2 regions of the Mesorhizobium newzealandense genome follow, and region 1 is predicted to be linked to the other one. Evidence: predicted binding sites of a transcription regulator. Region 1 holds the regulator's gene; the other holds the start of a gene.
What was found. Region 1 encodes LexA, which represses DNA repair genes until DNA is damaged. Its sites were predicted from a motif close to TGTTCNNNNTGTGTTCNG; they were not measured.

Region 1 (9,090 bases):
CAACACCGGCCGCGACGACGTCGCGCTGCTCGGCTTCACCTCGGGAACGACAGGCGTGCCGAAGGCGACGATGCATTTCCACCGCGACCTCTTGACCATCGCCGACGCCTACGCCCGCGAAATCCTACAGGTGACGCCGGACGACATCTTTGTCGGCTCGCCGCCGCTGGCCTTCACCTTCGGCCTTGGTGGTCTCGCCATCTTCCCGCTGCGCTTCGGTGCGGCGGCGACGCTGCTCGAACAGGCGACGCCGCCCAACATGATCCACATCATCGAGACCTACAAAGCGACCATCTCCTTCACCGCGCCGACCGCCTATCGCGCGATGCTGAAGGCCATGGACGAGGGTGCCGACCTGTCATCGCTACGCGTCGCCGTTTCGGCCGGCGAAACCTTGCCCGCTCCGGTTTTCGAAGAGTGGACGCAAAAGACCGGCAAGCCGATCCTAGACGGTATCGGCGCCACCGAAATGCTGCACATCTTCATCTCCAACCGTTTTGGCGACATGAAGCCCGCGTCGACCGGCAAGCCGGTGGGCGGCTATGAGGCGCGCATCGTCGATGATGAGATGCGCGAGGTGCCGCGCGGCACGACCGGCAGGCTGGCGGTGCGCGGCCCGACCGGCTGCCGCTACATGGCCGATAACAGGCAGACGGAATACGTTCGCGACGGCTGGAACCTCACCGGCGACACCTTCACGCAGGACGAGGACGGCTTCTTCCATTTCGCCGCCCGCTCCGACGACATGATCGTCAGCGCCGGCTACAACATCGCCGGCCCCGAGGTCGAGGCGGCGCTGCTGGCGCATCCGGATGTCGCCGAATGCGCGGTGATCGGCGCCCAAGACGCCGAACGCGGACAGATCGTCGAGGCGCATGTCGTGCTGGTGCAAGGCGTGGCACCTGACGCGTTGACCACCAAGCGCCTGCAGGACCACGTCAAGGCGACGATCGCGCCCTACAAATATCCGCGATCGGTGAAGTTCATCGCTGCGTTGCCCAAGACGCAGACCGGCAAGATCCAGCGCTTCCGGCTGCGCACGGAGAAAATCAATTGAGCGAACCATACGATCCGGCTTCCGAAGGCGCACAGATGTCGTTCAAGGAGCGCATGTCCTACAGCGACTATCTGCACCTGGAGAAAGTGCTGGAGGCACAGACGCCGCTGTCGTCGGCGCATGATGAGATGCTGTTCATCATCCAGCATCAGACCTCCGAGCTCTGGATGAAGCTCGCTCTGCACGAGATCGGTGCCGCGATCCGTTCCATCCGCGCCGACCGCCTCGAGCCGAGCTTCAAGATGCTGTCGCGCGTCGCCCGCATTTTCGAACAGTTGAACAACGCCTGGGACGTGCTGCGGACGATGACGCCTAGCGAATACACCGAGTTCCGCGACGCGCTCGGCCAATCCTCGGGTTTCCAATCCTGGCAATATCGCGCCATCGAGTTCATGGCCGGTAACCGCAACCTCGCCATGCTCGGCCCGCACAAGCACCGGCCGGACCTCAGCCAGAAGCTGGAGACGATCCTGGCCGAGCCGTCGCTCTACGACGAAGCGCTGCTGCTGCTGGCGCGCAACGGATTCGATATCGGCGCCGACGCCAGGCGCACCGACTGGCGTGAGACGCGCGCCGAGAATGAAGAGGTCCTGGTTGCCTGGCAGACCGTTTATCGTGACCCGCAACGCTACTGGATGTTCTACGAACTGGCCGAGAAGCTGGTCGACTTCGAGGATTATTTCCGCCGCTGGCGCTTCAACCACGTCACCACGGTCGAGCGCATCATCGGCCTCAAGCGCGGCACCGGCGGCACGTCGGGTGCGTCCTACTTGAAGAAGATGCTCGAGGTCGTCCTGTTTCCAGAGCTCTGGACGGTCCGCACCCGGCTCTGACTATTGTGCGCACTTTTACGCACCAAGGAGTAATGCGATTCAGGTCAGGCCGAGCCGAAAACGACGGTTTTCGAGAACCGGGCGGAACATTCGGGTCCGTGAGCACCAGAAGCGCAGAAAGCCGTCGTTTGCAGGCCGGCATCACCTGAATATCAACACACCTCAAGTGACTGCCGTCTTGACCGCGAACCGCGCGTCCCGCCAGGCGCCGGTGCGCAGAATGTCTTCCAGCACCTCGACCGCCTGCCAGACATCCCTGTAGCCGACATAGAGCGGCGTGAAGCCGAAGCGGATGGTCGACGGCGCGCGGAAATCGCCGATCACGCCGCGCTCGATCAAGGCCCGCATCACCTGGTAGCCATGCGGGTGGATGAACGAAACCTGGCTGCCGCGCTCATCGCCGTTGCGCGGGCTTTCGAGCTCGAGGCCATAGGCGCCGCATTTCGCTTCGACGAGCTGGATGAACAGGTCGGTCAGTGCGATGCTCTTCTTGCGCACCACCGCCATGTCGACATCGTTCCAGAGGTCCAACGCGCCCTTGAGCGCCCGCATCGACAACACCGGCTGCGTGCCGCACAGGAAGCGGCGGATGCCGGTGCCGGCCGCATAGGCCTGTTCGAAGGCGAACGGCCGCGCATGCCCCCACCAGCCGCTGAGCGGCTGATGGACATCTCCATGGTGGCGCCTTGCGGCATAGATGAAGGCCGGTGAGCCCGGGCCGCCATTGAGGTACTTGTAGGTGCAGCCAATGGCGAAATCGGCATTGGCACCGTCAAGCTCGACCGGCAGCGCTCCGGCGGTGTGGCAGAGGTCCCAGACGATCAGCGCACCGGCCTGATGGGCCCTGCGGGTCAGCGCCGCCATGTCGCGCAACTGACCGGATTTGTAGTTGACGTGGTTGACCAGGATGACGGCGACGCGTTCATCGATCAGCTCCTCAATATCAGGCGCGTCGACTCCCTCAAGCCGCAGCACGGTACCTGGTCGCGTCGAAGCAACGCCTTCGGCCATATAGAGGTCGGTTGGAAAACTGTCGCCCTCGGCGACGATGACCGACCGGTCCGGCCGCATTGTGAGTGCCGCATGCAAGACCTTGTAGATGTTGATCGAGGTTGTATCGCAGACCACCGTCTGGCCGGCTGCGGCACCAATCAGGCGTCCGAGTTGGTCGCCGAGCTCGACCGGCATGTCGAACCAGCCGGCGGTGTTCCAGGCACGGATGAGATCCTGCGCCCATTCCTGCGTCGCGGCCTTCTGGATCTCTTCGAAGACGGCGGGTGAAGCCGCGCCAAGCGAATTGCCGTCGAGGTAGATCACCCCTTCCGGCAAGACGAAACGATCGCGCATGGCACGCAGCGGATCCGCGGCATCCATCGCCGCGATTGCAGCGAGATCGAGAGTGGCATTCATGATCGACTATCCCCGCGCATGAGCGTGCTCGGATGAGCATCAGGTGAAACGGTTGGCCGATCATGGGCAGTCTCTTGGTTGCTGTCAAACATTATATATAATTTACGGAATGAAAGAATTTCATATATAATCATCGCCCAGATAGTATGGATGGACGGCGATGCTGGACGACGAGCACTTCTCGAAGACGGAAGCAGCCTACAGGCTGTTGCGTCGCGATATCCTCACGACCCGTCTGAAGCCCGGCGCGCCGCTCAAGCTCAGCGGGTTGCGCAATAGCTACGGCATTGGCTGGACCCCGTTACGCGAGGCGCTGTCGCGGTTGGAGGCCGAGCGCCTGGTGACCGCCATCAGCAATCGCGGCTTTGCCGTCGCACCAGTCTCGCGCGTCGAGCTGGAAGATCTGTCACGCGCGAGGCTGGTGGTCGAACTGCCGCTGCTCCAGGAATCGATCGAGAAAGGCGGCCGTGAATGGGAGGACGCCGTTGTCGCCGCCCATTACCGGCTGTCGCGCTGCAAGACAGCGGTCGACGACCCGTCCGACGGCGTGGTCGACGAATGGGATGAAAAACACGAGGCTTTCCACGCGGCACTGCTCGGCGCGGCAACATCCCCATGGCTGCTGACCTTCCATTCCACGATCGCGGATCAGTTGCGTCGCCATCACCGTTTTCTAGGCCTTGCACCAACCCTGCGGGCGGTCGCCGGTCTGCAGCACGGTTATGAGGAGGCCGTGACGGCGTTGCGCCAGGCTGTCGCGATCGAACATCACACCGCGCTCATGGAAGCGGCGCTCGATCGCAACATCGAGCGCGCGAAAACCCTGATGATTGCCCACATCGACTACACGTTGCATGTCTATGTCCATGCCTGCGACCGCAGCACAAACAAGCGGTAATGCAACAGGAACAAGCCAAAGCCGACTTCGTCAATTTCTCCGGCGAAGTTGGCATTTTGGCTTCGTTTCGTTCACGGCAGGCCAACCATCGGTGACGTGAACAAAGCCCTCTCGTCAAGCTTCATCTGTAACGGATGCCAAGCCCGATACAGGGTGGGCCACAAGCCATTAACCATAACATTTTCAATCGAACCAAGGCTGTGGCGGTGGCAGACAAGCGTCGAACGCCGCACGCTGCCGCGCGGCAGATGATTTCAGCCGTCTTAACAAATTCATTAAACTTTAAACGGTTGCGGAACACAACTGGAACAGATAGTGTTTGTTCTGGGTTTGTTTTTCCGATTCCGATTTCAGGTAACCTGGGGGCTGCCATGCTGACGCGCAAACAACATGAACTGCTGATGTTCATCCATGAACGCCTCAAGGAGAGCGGTATTCCGCCATCCTTCGATGAGATGAAGGAAGCGCTCGACCTTGCCTCCAAATCCGGCATCCACCGGCTGATCACGGCGCTGGAGGAGCGCGGCTTCATTCGCCGACTGCCCAACCGGGCGCGCGCGCTGGAAGTGCTGCGGCTGCCGGACTCGATCGCGCCTGGCCTCAACGCGGCAAAAAAGTTCTCACCAAGCGTCATTCAGGGCAGTCTTGGGCAAGGCGGACTTGGTCGGCAAATCAAGCCGTCGCCTTCGCGGATGCCTTCTGCCGGCAATGACGACGACGTGGTCTCCGCCGTGTCGATACCGGTGATGGGCCGCATTGCCGCCGGCGTGCCGATCGACGCCATCCAGCACCAGACGCATTCGATCTCGGTGCCGCCGGACATGATCATGGGTGGCGAGCACTACGCCCTGGAGGTCAAGGGCGATTCGATGATCGAGGCCGGCATCTTCGACGGCGACACCGTCATCATCCGTAACGCCGACACAGCGAGCCCGGGCGAGATCATCGTGGCGCTGGTGGATGAAGAGGAAGCGACGCTGAAGCGGTTCCGCCGCAAGGGCGCCTCGATTGCTCTCGAAGCCGCCAACCCGGCCTATGAAACCCGCATTTTTGGACCGGACAGGGTCAAGGTGCAAGGCAAGCTCGTGGGCCTGATCAGGCGCTACTGAGCAGGGCTTGCAACCGGCTTTTCGGGTTTGCGAAAGGGCGGCAGGCCCCTCGCCTCGCGCGAGAATTTGCGTTGCGTGTGCCAGGGCCGGTATGGCCTGTCCACCGCGAAGCTGACCGTTGCCGGCGTGGTCGCCGACTCTCGATCGAAGAAGACGGCGGCGCTGCCCTTGCGGGCCAGTTGCCGTTTGGTGATGACGAGCACCAGGGGATTGTGACAGGGGTCATAGGCCGTCGCGTCATTGATGACAATCAGGTCAGCGAAGCCGCAGGCTTTCCAGGCGTCTTTTCGATCTTCGACATGCGCGATGATCGCACCGGACGGATGCTTGGCGAGACAAACGCCTGATGCGCAGTAGAAAGGCGCTCCGGGCGGTATTCCAGCGGCATCCGCTATGTCGAATTGCCCGTCGCCGTTGTTGAACACCTCCGGCACGACGATGGTTTCGGATGTCAGAGCGCGTTTCCAGTTGTCGACCGTGAATTCGTTCGGACGTGCGCGGCTGACGGCGAGCTCGCCGCCCCCGATCGGCAACGCGACCAGCCTGGCGTCCTCCGAGATCAGCACGTCCGGTGCGCGCGTATCCGAGACGGTCAACAGGCCGGCAAGCGCGAAGGGAAGGGCTGCGAGCCGCAGCCATGTCGTCGCCATGGTTGCAATGACCAAGGCAATCGCCACCAGCAGGACAGACTGCTGCGAAATCAACCCGACGGCGTCGACCGGCGAGCGCTCGGAAATCCATCCGGACATGGCGATCATCGCCGTCAGGCCCTTGCCCATCACATAAAGAAAGGGGCCGTCGGCACCGAACGGCATCGCCAGCGCGCTGAGGACGGCGAAGGGCATGACTACCAGTGACACGATCGGCATGATGGCCAGATTGGCGAACAGGCTGAGCGGCGACACCCGCTGAAAATGCCAGATGGCAAACAGTGCAGTCGCGCCGCCGGCGATGATGGAGGTCATGGCAAGGCCACCAGCCGCCAGCAGGAATTTTTGCGTGAGAAAGCCAGGCAGCGATCGCCGTGGTGGCGGAGGTCTCGTTTTTCCCGCTCGATGATCCGACCAGCCGGCATAGGCGCCGACCAGCGCAGCCGTCGCCGCGAACGACATCTGGAAGCTCGGGCCGACCACCTCATGCGGCGACACCACAATGACGGCGATCGCCGAGATCGCCAGATTGCGCATGGTCAGCGCCGCCCGATCGAACAGCACGGCAATCAGCATCACCGCCAGCATGATGAAGCTGCGCTCCGCGGCAACGACGACGCCCGAGATGACTAGATAGGCGGCGATCGAGAAAAGTGCCGCGGCGGCCGCGTATTTCTTCACCCGCCGACGCGCGGAAAAGTCCGGAAACAGGGCGAAGGCGCCACGCAGCAAGCCCATGATTGTGCCGGCGACCAGCGCCATGTGCAGACCGGAAATGGAGATGATGTGGTAAATGCCGGTACGCCGCATCGCTTCGTTGATGTCATCGGGAATGCCGGCGCGCACGCCGACGATCAGCGCCGCGGCGATCTCGCCCTCGGCACCACCGACACTGCCCCTGATATGGTCGGCGATGGCTTCGCGGGCATTTTCTATCCCCGAGAAAAGGCGGGCCGACAGCGGCATTTCGTTGTCATCGGTGGCGGCCATCTTTGGATTGCCGAGAAAGAACCCGCTGCCGCCGATGCCGGCGAAGTAGCTGTCGAAGGAGAAGTCGTAGCTGTCCGGCCGCACCGGGCCTGTCGGCGGCAACAGCTTGGCGTAGCCGGTGATGAGGGAGCCGGCGGTCATCTCTGCCGGGATCTTTCGCGCCGAAAGCCGAACCCGCTCCGGCGCATAGCGCAATTTCGGCCGGGCGGTCGACGTCACGTCGATGGTCAGCCGAATGCGGCCGCTCTCCATCCGGTCGAGCGAGACCACCCGCCCCGTCAGTTGCGTCGAGATTTCCGAGCCCAGAATCTGCGTTCCCGCCCGCCATGTCTCGACCTTTGCGACGAGCAAGCCCAGCGCACACAACAATGCTGCCATGAAGCACAGATGGGTTTTCGGCCAGGAACGCGAGACAAGCGCACAGAGCGCCGTCAGCGCAACGACCGCGACAGGCTTTGGAAAGTCAGGCTCCGCCGCCAGCGAAAAATAGCCGATCGCCCCGATTGCCAGGCAGACCGGCACCAGCAGAAAGGCCACGCCTCGGTCGAGCTCCAGACCCGCTGCCGTGGCTAGGCTGTGGCGCAGGCGAGGCAGTGATATCGGGCCGATTTGCCGGCGCACGCGCACGATTCTGCCGACTTCGGCAACTGGAACAGCGACCGGGATATCGGCTTGCAATGGCAGGTTGCCGGTGCCCGGCACGAGCGGTGATGGCGGCGGCAACGAAGCCGGCTGCGGCGGCGCAAACAGCGACCGTTCGCTGACGCCGATAGCAGCGTCCTCGCCCTGATCCGAGCCCCGGCCTCGTCCAGCCATCGGGTCTGCCCCTTGCACCCTCGACACCCTATGCTACATGAACGCCGACCGCGCGAAAGTCCGCGCAACCGCATCCCGCTTCAGATGGTTTCCGAGAGTTCCATGTCCGACAAGGTCGTCACCCGTTTTGCCCCCTCGCCCACCGGCTACCTGCACATCGGCGGCGCGCGCACGGCGCTGTTCAACTGGCTGTATGCAAAGCACACCGATGGCACGATGCTGCTGCGCATCGAGGACACCGATCGTGAGCGTTCGACAGATTCTGCCACCGCGGCCATTCTCGATGGGCTTTCCTGGCTCGGGTTGACCTGGGACGGCGAGCCGGTGTCGCAGTTCGAGCGTGCGCCGCGCCACCGTGAGGTGGCCGAGGAGCTCGTGCGCATGGGCAAGGCCTACTACTGCTACGCGACGCCGGCCGAGTTGGAGGCGATGCGTGAGGCAGCACGGGCCAAGGGGCTGCCGCCCCGCTATGACGGCCGCTGGCGTGACCGCGACCCGTCCGAGGCGCCCGCAGGCGCCAAGGGCGCAATCCGCATCAAGGCGCCGACCGAGGGCGAGACGGTGGTGCACGACCGTGTCCAGGGCGAGGTGCGCTTTCCCAACAAGGATCTCGACGACTTCATCATCCTGCGTTCGGATGGCAACCCGACCTACATGCATGCCGTCGTCGTCGACGATCACGACATGGGCGTCACCCATATCATTCGTGGTGACGACCACCTGACCAACGCCGCCCGCCAGACGGTGATCTACAACGCCATGGACTGGGACGTGCCGTCGATGTCGCATATCCCGCTGATCCACGGCGCCGATGGCGCCAAGCTGTCGAAGCGGCACGGCGCCCTTGGCGTCGAGGCTTATCGCGCCATGGGCTACCTGCCTGACGCGCTGCTGAACTACCTGGCGCGGCTCGGCTGGAGCCATGGCGACGACGAGATCATGTCGATCAAGGACATGATTTCCTGGTTCGACATCGGCGATGTCAACAAGGGCGCGGCCCGCTTCGACTTCGCCAAGCTCGAGGCGCTGAACGGCGTCCATATGCGCCGCATGAGCGATGCCGAGCTGTTCGATATCTTCATCGCCACCTTGCCCTATCTCAAGGGTGGTCCGGCGATGGCCGCGCGCCTCGACGAGAAGAACAAGGCGCAGCTGCTCGCCGCGTTGCCGGGCCTGAAGGAGCGCGCCAAGACGCTGGTCGAGCTTGTCGATGGCGCCGCCTTCCTGTTTGCCACCCGGCCGCTGCCGATCGACGACAAGGCGGCACTTCTGCTCAATGACGACGCACGCAAGATCCTGCGCGGCGCTCACGAAGCTTTGAACGCGC
Region 2 (9,090 bases), on a different contig from region 1:
GGCCGCCACCCTTGCCATCCGGCCTGCCACCCTTCCAGTCAGGCCGGCCCTCGCGGCGGTCGGGACGCTCGCCTTGCGGCCGTCCCTCGCGCCTTGGTTCGCCTTCGGCCTGTGGCTTGGGCTTGAACTTCGAGCGATCGAAGCGCGGCTTGCCGGCACCGTCGCGCCGTCCCTCGTGGGCCGGACGTTCTCCGGGCGTGGCCGCCGCTTGCGCGCCGGCGGCATCCGCCGGTGCATCGCTTCGGCCGCGAGCGGCCTGTCCGTTGCGTGAGCGATTGTTGCGGCCGTCGCGGTTGTGCGGGCGCTGCTCGAAACGGCCCTGGCGCCACAACAGGATGGGTTTTGGGGCCTCGGCTTCCGGAGCCGGCTCGCCGGCGGCTGCGTCGGCCACTAGGAAAGGCTCGTCAGACGCTGCCGCCGTCGCGGGTGCAGCTTCGGAAGCTGGCTCTGCAGGTGCGACCGCTGCCGGCTCGGCTTCCGCCTCTGGTTCGGCAGCCTGCACGGGTTCGGCAGGCACTTCGGCAACTGCCTCCGTTGCGGTCTCTTCCGTGGCTTCGGCTGGAGCTTCGGTTTGTTCTTCCGCGACAGGCTCGGCTGGCGCTTCGGTGACGGGCTCTGCGGAAATTTCGGCGACAATCGCCGCAGCGACAGCGGGCTCCGCACCTTCGACCGCTGCCTCCGTGGCTGCGTCCGTTGCCGCGGCTTCCGCTGCCTTGGCCCGCTCGGCTCGTGCTGCCTCTTCAGCCGCCAGCTTCGCAGCCGCCGCTTCGCGCGCGGCATTGTCCTGCGCTTCGAGCCGCGCCTTGACCTCGACGGCCGGCTTCGGCTCGGCACGGTAGCCGAGACCTTTCAGGATCTCTTCCATGTCGTCGGCGGTGGCGCCAAGGATCGACATCATCGGCGGCGTCACCATGAAGGACTGGCCGTCATAGGCGCCATCCGGCCGTTGGCCGAGACCAGGCTTCCAGTTGGTCGCCGGACGGATTAGATCCGCCAGCCGCTCCAGAATGTCGATGCGCACGGCGCGGCGACCGAGATTGCGGTAGCCGGCAAGCTTGTAGAAGCTCTTGTCGAAGGTCGGATCGATGACCACCGAGGTGCGGCCGGAGGCGAGCGCATGGACCACGTCGCCAAAGCCGGGCTTGTCCTTGCCGTCGTTCTTCAATGCCCACAGCAAGGTCACCAGTCCGGCGGGTGCCGGCTTGATCAGCGCCGGCACGAAGACATGGTAGGCGCCGAAGCGCACGCCGAGCCGGCGAAGCGCGGCGCGGCCTTCCTGGTCGAGCGACTTCATCTCCTCGGCGATATCGCGGCGGTTGATGAGGCCGAAATTCTCGACCAGCTGGAAGGCGATGCCGCGGCCGATGCCGGCAATCTGGTCGGCGTTCTTCAGGTCGACAAGCGGCTTCAGCAGCAACTCGATCTGGAAATTGACGAACCGTTCGGCACGCGCCGCGACCTTGTCGCGCGCCGGGCCGGTCAGCTGTTCGTCGGCCAGCAGCACCAGGCGTGGCTTCAGCGCGTCTTCGCCGGCGACCAGCGTGCCGATCGGCGCGCCGATCCAGCGCAGAGTGCCGTCCGAGCCGAGCGCGATGTCGCCATTGGCGCAAGCGCCGAAGCGTTCGGCGCGCGCCTCGAATTCGGCTGCCAGCGCCTTCTGGGCGGCGGTGCGCACCGCCTTGGCGTCTTCGCCGCCGGCGGTCTGGTCGGCGGTGAAGCGGAACCCTTGCAACTCGCCGACATGGTGGCCTTCGACGAGGACGGTTCCGGTAGGACTAATTTCGGCTTCAGGCATGGTATTTTCTCTAAGGCGCCGCATGAGGACGGAAGTCCTGCGGTCTACGAAGCGTTTCGTCAACCGCTCATGCAGCGCATCCGACAATCTGTCTTCGATTTCGCGCGTCTTTTCCTGCCAGTGTGCCTGATCGGCCAGCCAGCCGGGCCGGTTCGACACGAATGTCCAGGTGCGGATCTGGGCAATGCGATGCGACAGCGTGTCGATGTCGCCTTCGGTGGTGTCGGCACGGCGCACCTGCTCGGCCATGTAGTTTTCATCGACATGGCCATGCCGGGCGAGGTCGGTATAGATCGAAGCAATGAGGTCGGCATGCTGGGCCGGCGCGATCTTGCGGTAGTCGGGCAAGGCACAGGCTTCCCACAGCAGCGCAACGCGTTTGGCATTGGTGGCAAGTGCCCGGATGTCCTCGTCGCGCGACAGGTGCTCGAGCGCCTGCGCATCGACGGCAGGCAATGCCCGCGTCAGCCCCTCGACCGGGGCGTTGGTCTCGATCGAACGCTTCAGCGCGTCGAGGCTGGCGAAATCAAAATGCGCGGTGCGCCATTGCAGTACCTTCACCGGATCGAAGTCATGCCCTTCGATCTTCTTGATCAGCTCTTCGTCCAGCGGGTCGACCTGGCCGGTGACGCCAAAGGTGCCGTCGCGCAGATGCCGGCCGGCGCGGCCGGCGATCTGGCCAAGCTCGGCCGCCGTCAGGTTGCGATACTGATAGCCATCGAACTTGCGGTTCTGGGCGAAGGCGACGTGATCGAGATCGAGGTTGAGACCCATGCCGATGGCGTCGGTGGCAATGAGATAGTCGACATCGCCCGCCTGGAACAGTGCCACCTGCGCGTTGCGGGTGCGCGGCGAGAGCGCGCCGAGCACGACGGCGGCACCACCCTGCTGACGACGGATCAGCTCGGCGATGGCATAGACCTCGTCGGCGGAGAAGGCGACGATCGCGGTGCGCCGCGGCAGGCGGGTCAGCTTCTTGGAGCCGGCATAGGCGAGATGCGACAGCCTTGGCCGAGTCACCACCGACACACCCTTCAGCAGGCGCTGCAGGATGCCGTGCATGGTGGCCGCACCGAGCAATAGTGTTTCCTGGCGGCCGCGCAGGTGCAGGATGCGGTCGGTGAAGATGTGGCCGCGCTCGAGGTCGCCGGCCAACTGCACCTCGTCGATGGCGACGAAGGCGGCATCGGTCTCGCGCGGCATGGCTTCGACGGTGCAGACCGAATATTTGGCGCCGGCCGGCTGGATCTTTTCCTCGCCGGTGATCAGCGCCACCTTGTGGGCGCCGACCTTCTCGCAGACGCGGCCATAGACCTCACGCGCGAGCAGCCTGAGCGGCAGGCCGATGATGCCGCTGTCGTGCGCCACCATGCGCTCGATGGCGAGATGGGTCTTGCCGGTGTTGGTCGGCCCAAGCACGGCGGTCACGTCGCGGCCCGACAGGATCAGCGGCTCGGTGTGTTTCGGCTGAATGTTCATCGACCTGGAAATAAGGCTTTCTGGCCTCTCGTTGTCGGGAGCGTGCCTTAAGTGGCGCGTATGACAGGCGACACATAAGGATTTCGAGCGCGAAGCGAAAGCGGAATGTTCCACAGGCGGCTCGAAGTCGTCTGTGTCAAGGTCCAGATCGGTTGCGGATTAACAGTTGGAACGAGTCTGGAACGAATAGGCGACGAATCAGTGACTCGACCAGATTCAGCTTTTGTTCACGGCTACATGTGGATTTTGCGACCCCGAGTCTCACCACATGCTGAATCATTGAACTGGCCCGTTTCATGCTAGGCGAGCTTTGTCGTTAACCTTTGCCGACGAACGACTATGGCGACTTGGCGCGCCTCGCCCAAGGTTATGAAATTGTTGATCTTTCCTAATCCGCATTAAGGATTTGGCAGGCGATTCCGGCTGCCATCGTTAACGTTTCGCTCAAAGCCGGAACGAATCGGCGACGAATCAGCGATGCCCGAATATTCCCGTTTCGTTCACCCCAATATCTTGTGTTGTGAACAGTTTATCCACCGAGAATCCACAGCTTGTGATGGGTGTTTCGCACAGGCCTGGCAGCTGCCGTTAACACTTGCGTGCCGCTTCGGCACAAATTGGCGTTGGGTGCATCGGTCGACCTGGTCCTGGCATGACGACCAGACTCGGCCGGCAATGCCAAAACGGCTGCTTCACGATAGGCCCTCTTCCATCACGTAGCGTTGCAAGGCGGAGCCGACATTCCGGACGATCTCGTCGTGGGACAGGGCGACGACAGGCGGAAGCCGCAGAAGGTATCGGCACATCGCCAAACCCAACAGCTGGCTCGATACGAGACCGGCCCGTCGACCCGCGTCAGCGGGGTCGCCGACCGCCGCAACCACTGGCCTCACCTGGTTGGCAAACACCTCGCGCAGCTTCTCGGCAGCAAAGTCGTTGGACATCGCCGAACGCAGCAGAATTGTCATGCCAGGTCCGCTGGCTGGGCCTTCCCAGATTTCGAGAAAGCGCCGGATCAGTGTTTCGCCGATGGCCGCTCGGTCAATCACCCGCAGTTCCGGCAAATGCAGGTCGACGACCGCCGCCCTGGCGAACAGTTCGTCCTTGCTATGAAAGTAGCGGATCACCATGGCCGGATCGATAGAGGCGTGCGCCGCGACATCGCGGATCGAAGCCCCGTCATAACCGTGCTCGGCAAACAGCAGCCGCGCCGCCTCAAGGATATGGGCCCGCGTGCGGTCCGACTTGCTGATTTTCTTTGACTGATTCAGGGTCATGAAATGCATATGCCAACGACTGTTGACAAACGCAATGGCCTCGGCTAGAAAGTCAACACTTGTTGATAAATGGAGAGAGAAATGTTGCCCGAAACAACGCAAGTTCTGATCATCGGCGCTGGTCCGACCGGCATGGCGCTGTCCATCGTGCTGCACCAGGCCGGTGTCGATCACGTTCTGATCGACAGGCTGGCGCAGGGCCTTCAGACCTCACGAGCCGGTGTCATCCATGCGCAGACGCTGGAGGCGCTGGAGCCTCTCGGTGTCACCGCGCGGCTGGGCGAACTTGCCCTGAAACTGCAAAATTTCGCCATCCGGGACCGCAACCGCGCGCTGCTCGATGTCGATTTCGGCAAGCTTCCATCAAGGCATCCCTATCTGATGATGCTGCCCCAGAACCTGACCGAGCGGGTGTTCGCCGAACGGATCGCTGCTCTGGGTGGCATGATTCATCGCGAAGTCGAGGCCAAGGCGGTTGTTCAGGACGTCGATGGCGCCCGCGTGACGGTGGTCGAGAACGGCCGCGAGAAGCTCATATCGGCGCGCTACGTCATCGGCGCCGATGGCATGAACAGCCTGGTGCGCAGCGCAGCCGGCATCGAGTTCGACGGTGCTGCCTATGATGGCTCGTTCGTACTCGCCGACGTCCGTCTCGACTGGCCGCTTGGGCCGAAGGAAGTGTCGCTGTTCTTTGCACCGGCCGGGCTGGTGGTGGTGGCGCCGCTTCCGGACGGGTCGTACCGCATCGTTGCAACGATGGATGACGCGCCGGAAAAGCCAGGGGTCGCAGACATCCAGGCGCTGCTCGACAGCCGTGGGCCGACCAGCCAGCGGGCCCGGGTGCTCGACCTGGCGTGGAGTTCGCGCTTTCGCGTGCATCACCGCCTGGTCCAGTCATATCGCAAGGACCGGTTGTTCCTCATGGGCGATGCCGCGCACGTGCACAGCCCGGCAGGGGGGCAGGGCATGAACACCGGCATCATCGACGCGGTCGTGCTTGGCGAATTGCTGGGCGATGTGGTGAACGGCGTACGCGCTGAAGCGGAGCTGGACCTCTACGAAACGTTGCGACGCCCGGCGGCTCAGGAAGTGCTTGAACTGGCGGGCAGGATGACCGACATGGCGCTTGCACGCAATCCGGTGAAGCGGTTCCTCCGCAATCTGCTGCTTTCGGTGACGAACCTCAATCCATTGCTGAAGCGTCGCATCGCCTTGAAACTGTCAGGTCTCAGCCGGGCGCAACTGGCCCGGTTACCGGCACCTTCGCTTGAGTCGGGTTCAATCTCCCCCAGCAAGCCGGCAGCCAAACCAGCCCTGAAGCTTGCTGCCTGACAGCTGTGATTGTCAGGCAACGAGCCGCGATCGTGGGACCGTATGTCTGTATCGGCCGTTGGGCCGGTACATCGTTTATCGCCGGAGACTCGAAACCTCAGGCGAAATATTGACCGCCATTGGCCGTGATGGTCGAGCCGGTGATGAAGCCGGCATCTTCGGATGCGAGGAAGACGACGCAGCGCGCGATTTCTTCCGGTTCGCCGAGGCGGCCGACGGGAATCTGCGGGATGATGCGCTCGTTGAGCACCTTCTCGTCAATCGCCTTGACCATTTCGGTGGCGATGTAGCCGGGGCAGATGACGTTGACGGTGATGCCGGCGCGGGCACCTTCCTGGGCAAGCGCCTTCGAAAAGCCGATGTCGCCGGCCTTGGCGGCGGAATAATTCACCTGTCCGGCCTGGCCCTTCTGGCCGTTGATCGAGGAGATGGTGATGACGCGGCCGAACTTGCGGTCGCGCATGCCGCTCCACAGCGGATGCGTCATGTTGAAGACGCCCGACAAATTGGTGTCGATGACCTCTTTCCACTGCTCGCGCGTGATCTTGTGGAACATGGCGTCGCGGGTGATGCCGGCATTGTTGACCAGCACCGAGACCGGACCGAGGTCGGCCTCGACCTGCTTGATGCCCGCGGCACAGCCATCGTAGTCGGCGACCGACCATTTGTAGACCGGAATGCCGGTCTCGGCCTTGAATTTCGCCGCAGCGTCGTCGTTGCCGGCGTAATTGGCGGCAACCGAATAGCCGGCGGTCTTCAATGCGATCGAGATCGCCGCACCGATGCCGCGCGATCCGCCCGTGACGATTGCTACCTTGCTCATGCGTTTCCCCTTTTTGGTATCGCCCTGTTGTCGGGCTTGGCAGGCACTGGATACTGACCGCTAAAGCGTCGCACTGATATAAATTCAGGCGACGCGCTTTGGCTGTTTGTGTTTATGCATGTCGTCTTCCCAAACCACTTGCGCACTTTTGGGCGACATGCATTCGCGCCGCCCGGCCAGTGATATCGTTTAGAGCGCTTCCACGCACATGGCGACGCCCATGCCGCCGCCGATGCAGAGCGTGGCGAGGCCTTTCTTGGCGCCACGGCGGCGCATCTCGAAGACCAGCGTGTTGAAAACGCGAGCGCCGGACGCACCGATCGGGTGGCCGATGGCGATGGCGCCGCCATTGACGTTGACGATCGAGGGATCCCAGCCCATGTCCTTGTTGACGGCGCAGGCCTGCGCGGCAAAGGCCTCATTGGCCTCGACCAGGTCGAGATCGCCGACCGACCAGCCGGCCTTTTCCAGTGCCTTGCGCGAGGCGGGGATCGGGCCGGTGCCCATGATCTGCGGATCGACGCCGGCGGTTGCCCAGGACACGATGCGCGCCAGCGGGGTGATGCCGCGCCTCACCGCTTCCGCTTCGCTCATCAGCAGCGCACCGGCGGCGCCGTCATTGATGCCGGAGGCGTTGGCGGCGGTCACGGTGCCGTCCTTGTCGAAGGCCGGCTTTAGCTTGGTCATGGCGTCGATGGTGGCGCCGTGGCGGATGTACTCATCCTGGTCGACAATGGTGTCGCCCTTCTTGCCCTTGATGGTGACGGCGACGATCTCGTCCTTGAACTTGCCGGCCTTCTGCGCGGCCTCCGCCTTGTTCTGGGAGGCGAGCGCGAACTGGTCCTGATCGTCGCGGGTGATCTGGAACTGACGAGCGACGTTTTCCGCGGTGTTGCCCATGTGGTAGCCGTTGAAGGCATCCCACAGTCCGTCCTTGATCATGGTGTCGATCAGCTTGAAGTCGCCCATCTTGACGCCGGCGCGCAGGTGCTGGGCATGCGCCGAAAGCGACATCGATTCCTGGCCGCCGGCGATGATCACCTTGGCATCGCCGGAGGTGATCTGCTGCATGCCGAGTGCAATGGCGCGCAGGCCCGAGCCGCACACCTGATTGAGGCCCCAGGCGGTGGTTTCCTTCGGCAGGCCGGCATTGATCGATGCCTGGCGGGCCGGGTTCTGACCCTGAGCGGCGGTCAGTACCTGACCGAGGATGACCTCGTCGACCTCGCCCGGTTCGACACCGGCACGCGACAGCAATTCCTTGATGACAACGGCCCCGAGTTCATGCGCCGGCGTGGCGGCGAAGGCGCCGTTGAAGGAGCCGACCGGCGCGCGCGCGGCACTGGCAATGACGATGGAAGCGGACATTTTCTTCTCCAGACTTCAAGGGTGTTGTTCTATCGTTGAGGACTTTTCTTGCCCTTTCCAGAACCCAAGTCAAACCGGAAATGGGCATGGCGCCCATGCGCTGCAAGCAGGTCGCGCCTTGCGACGGCGGTTGCTGCGCAGCATTATTTTGCCCGCTATGCAGCATTTAGTGATCCCGCACTGCACAAACTGCTTGGAATTATGAGGCTTTTGCGCATATCCTCAAAAAAGGCACAATCGTTACCGGCGGCTTACTCTGGGCGCGCCGGTGTCCCCGGGAGGATGCAGATGGCCGCGAAAGACGATCCGATCATCATCAAGAAATACGCCAATCGCCGCCTCTACAACACCGGCACCAGCACCTATGTGACGCTCGAGGACCTCGCCGAGATGGTCAAGAAGGGCGAGGAGTTCACCGTTCAAGACGCCAAGACCGGCGACGACATCACGCATCCGGTGCTGACCCAGATCATCTTCGAGCTGGAGAACAAGGATGGGCAGAACATGCTGCCGATCCCGTTCCTGCGCCAGCTGATCGCCTATTATGGCGACCAGATGCAGATGATCGTGCCAAGCTTCCTCGAACAGTCCATGCTCGCCTTCTCGAAGGAACAGGAACGTTTTCGCGAGCAGATGAAGGGGGCGATCGGCAAATCGCCGCTGGACATGATGAAGATCGCCACGCCGATCAAGGCGCTGGAGGAGCAGACGCGCCGCAACATGGAAATGTTCCAGAATGCGATGCGGCTGTTCACGCCGTTCCCACCGGCGGGTTCCGGCCCGGCCGCTGCGCCGACGCCCGAGCCGGCCAGGAAGGAAACGCCGGAAAAGCCTGACGACCTTCAGGAACTGAAGGACCAGATCGCCGCCATGCAGCGCAAGCTCGACACGATGTCGTGAGACGTTCGGACCGAAGATCCGGTAGCTCGCGCACAGTGCTATCGCGACGCTACGGCAGCACTCCCTCATAGCGGCCACGCGGCCTGATGACACTTCCGCTCGTTATCTGTTCGACC

Region 2: the regulator LexA is predicted to act here: its motif matches at 3,442-3,459, upstream of ACFSOZ_RS07320 (helicase-related protein).

What each region holds. Positions count from the first base shown of each region.
Region 1 covers NZ_JBHUGZ010000023.1:275,076-284,165, reverse strand. Annotated here, with positions in the region: gene ACFSOZ_RS31155 (AMP-binding protein) at 1-1,057, shown strand, start outside; gene kynA (tryptophan 2,3-dioxygenase) at 1,054-1,890, shown strand; gene kynU (kynureninase) at 2,053-3,300, opposite strand; gene ACFSOZ_RS31140 (GntR family transcriptional regulator) at 3,461-4,198, shown strand; gene lexA (transcriptional repressor LexA) at 4,570-5,307, shown strand; gene ACFSOZ_RS31130 (ComEC/Rec2 family competence protein) at 5,301-7,763, opposite strand; gene gltX (glutamate--tRNA ligase) at 7,866-9,090, shown strand, end outside.
Region 2 covers NZ_JBHUGZ010000005.1:33,423-42,512, forward strand. Annotated here, with positions in the region: gene ACFSOZ_RS07320 (helicase-related protein) at 1-3,274, opposite strand, end outside; gene ACFSOZ_RS07325 (TetR/AcrR family transcriptional regulator) at 3,967-4,725, opposite strand; gene ACFSOZ_RS07330 (FAD-dependent oxidoreductase) at 4,684-5,883, shown strand; gene phbB (acetoacetyl-CoA reductase) at 5,981-6,706, opposite strand; gene ACFSOZ_RS07340 (acetyl-CoA C-acetyltransferase) at 6,896-8,074, opposite strand; gene phaR (polyhydroxyalkanoate synthesis repressor PhaR) at 8,363-8,974, shown strand; gene ACFSOZ_RS07350 (citrate/2-methylcitrate synthase) at 9,024-9,090, opposite strand, start outside.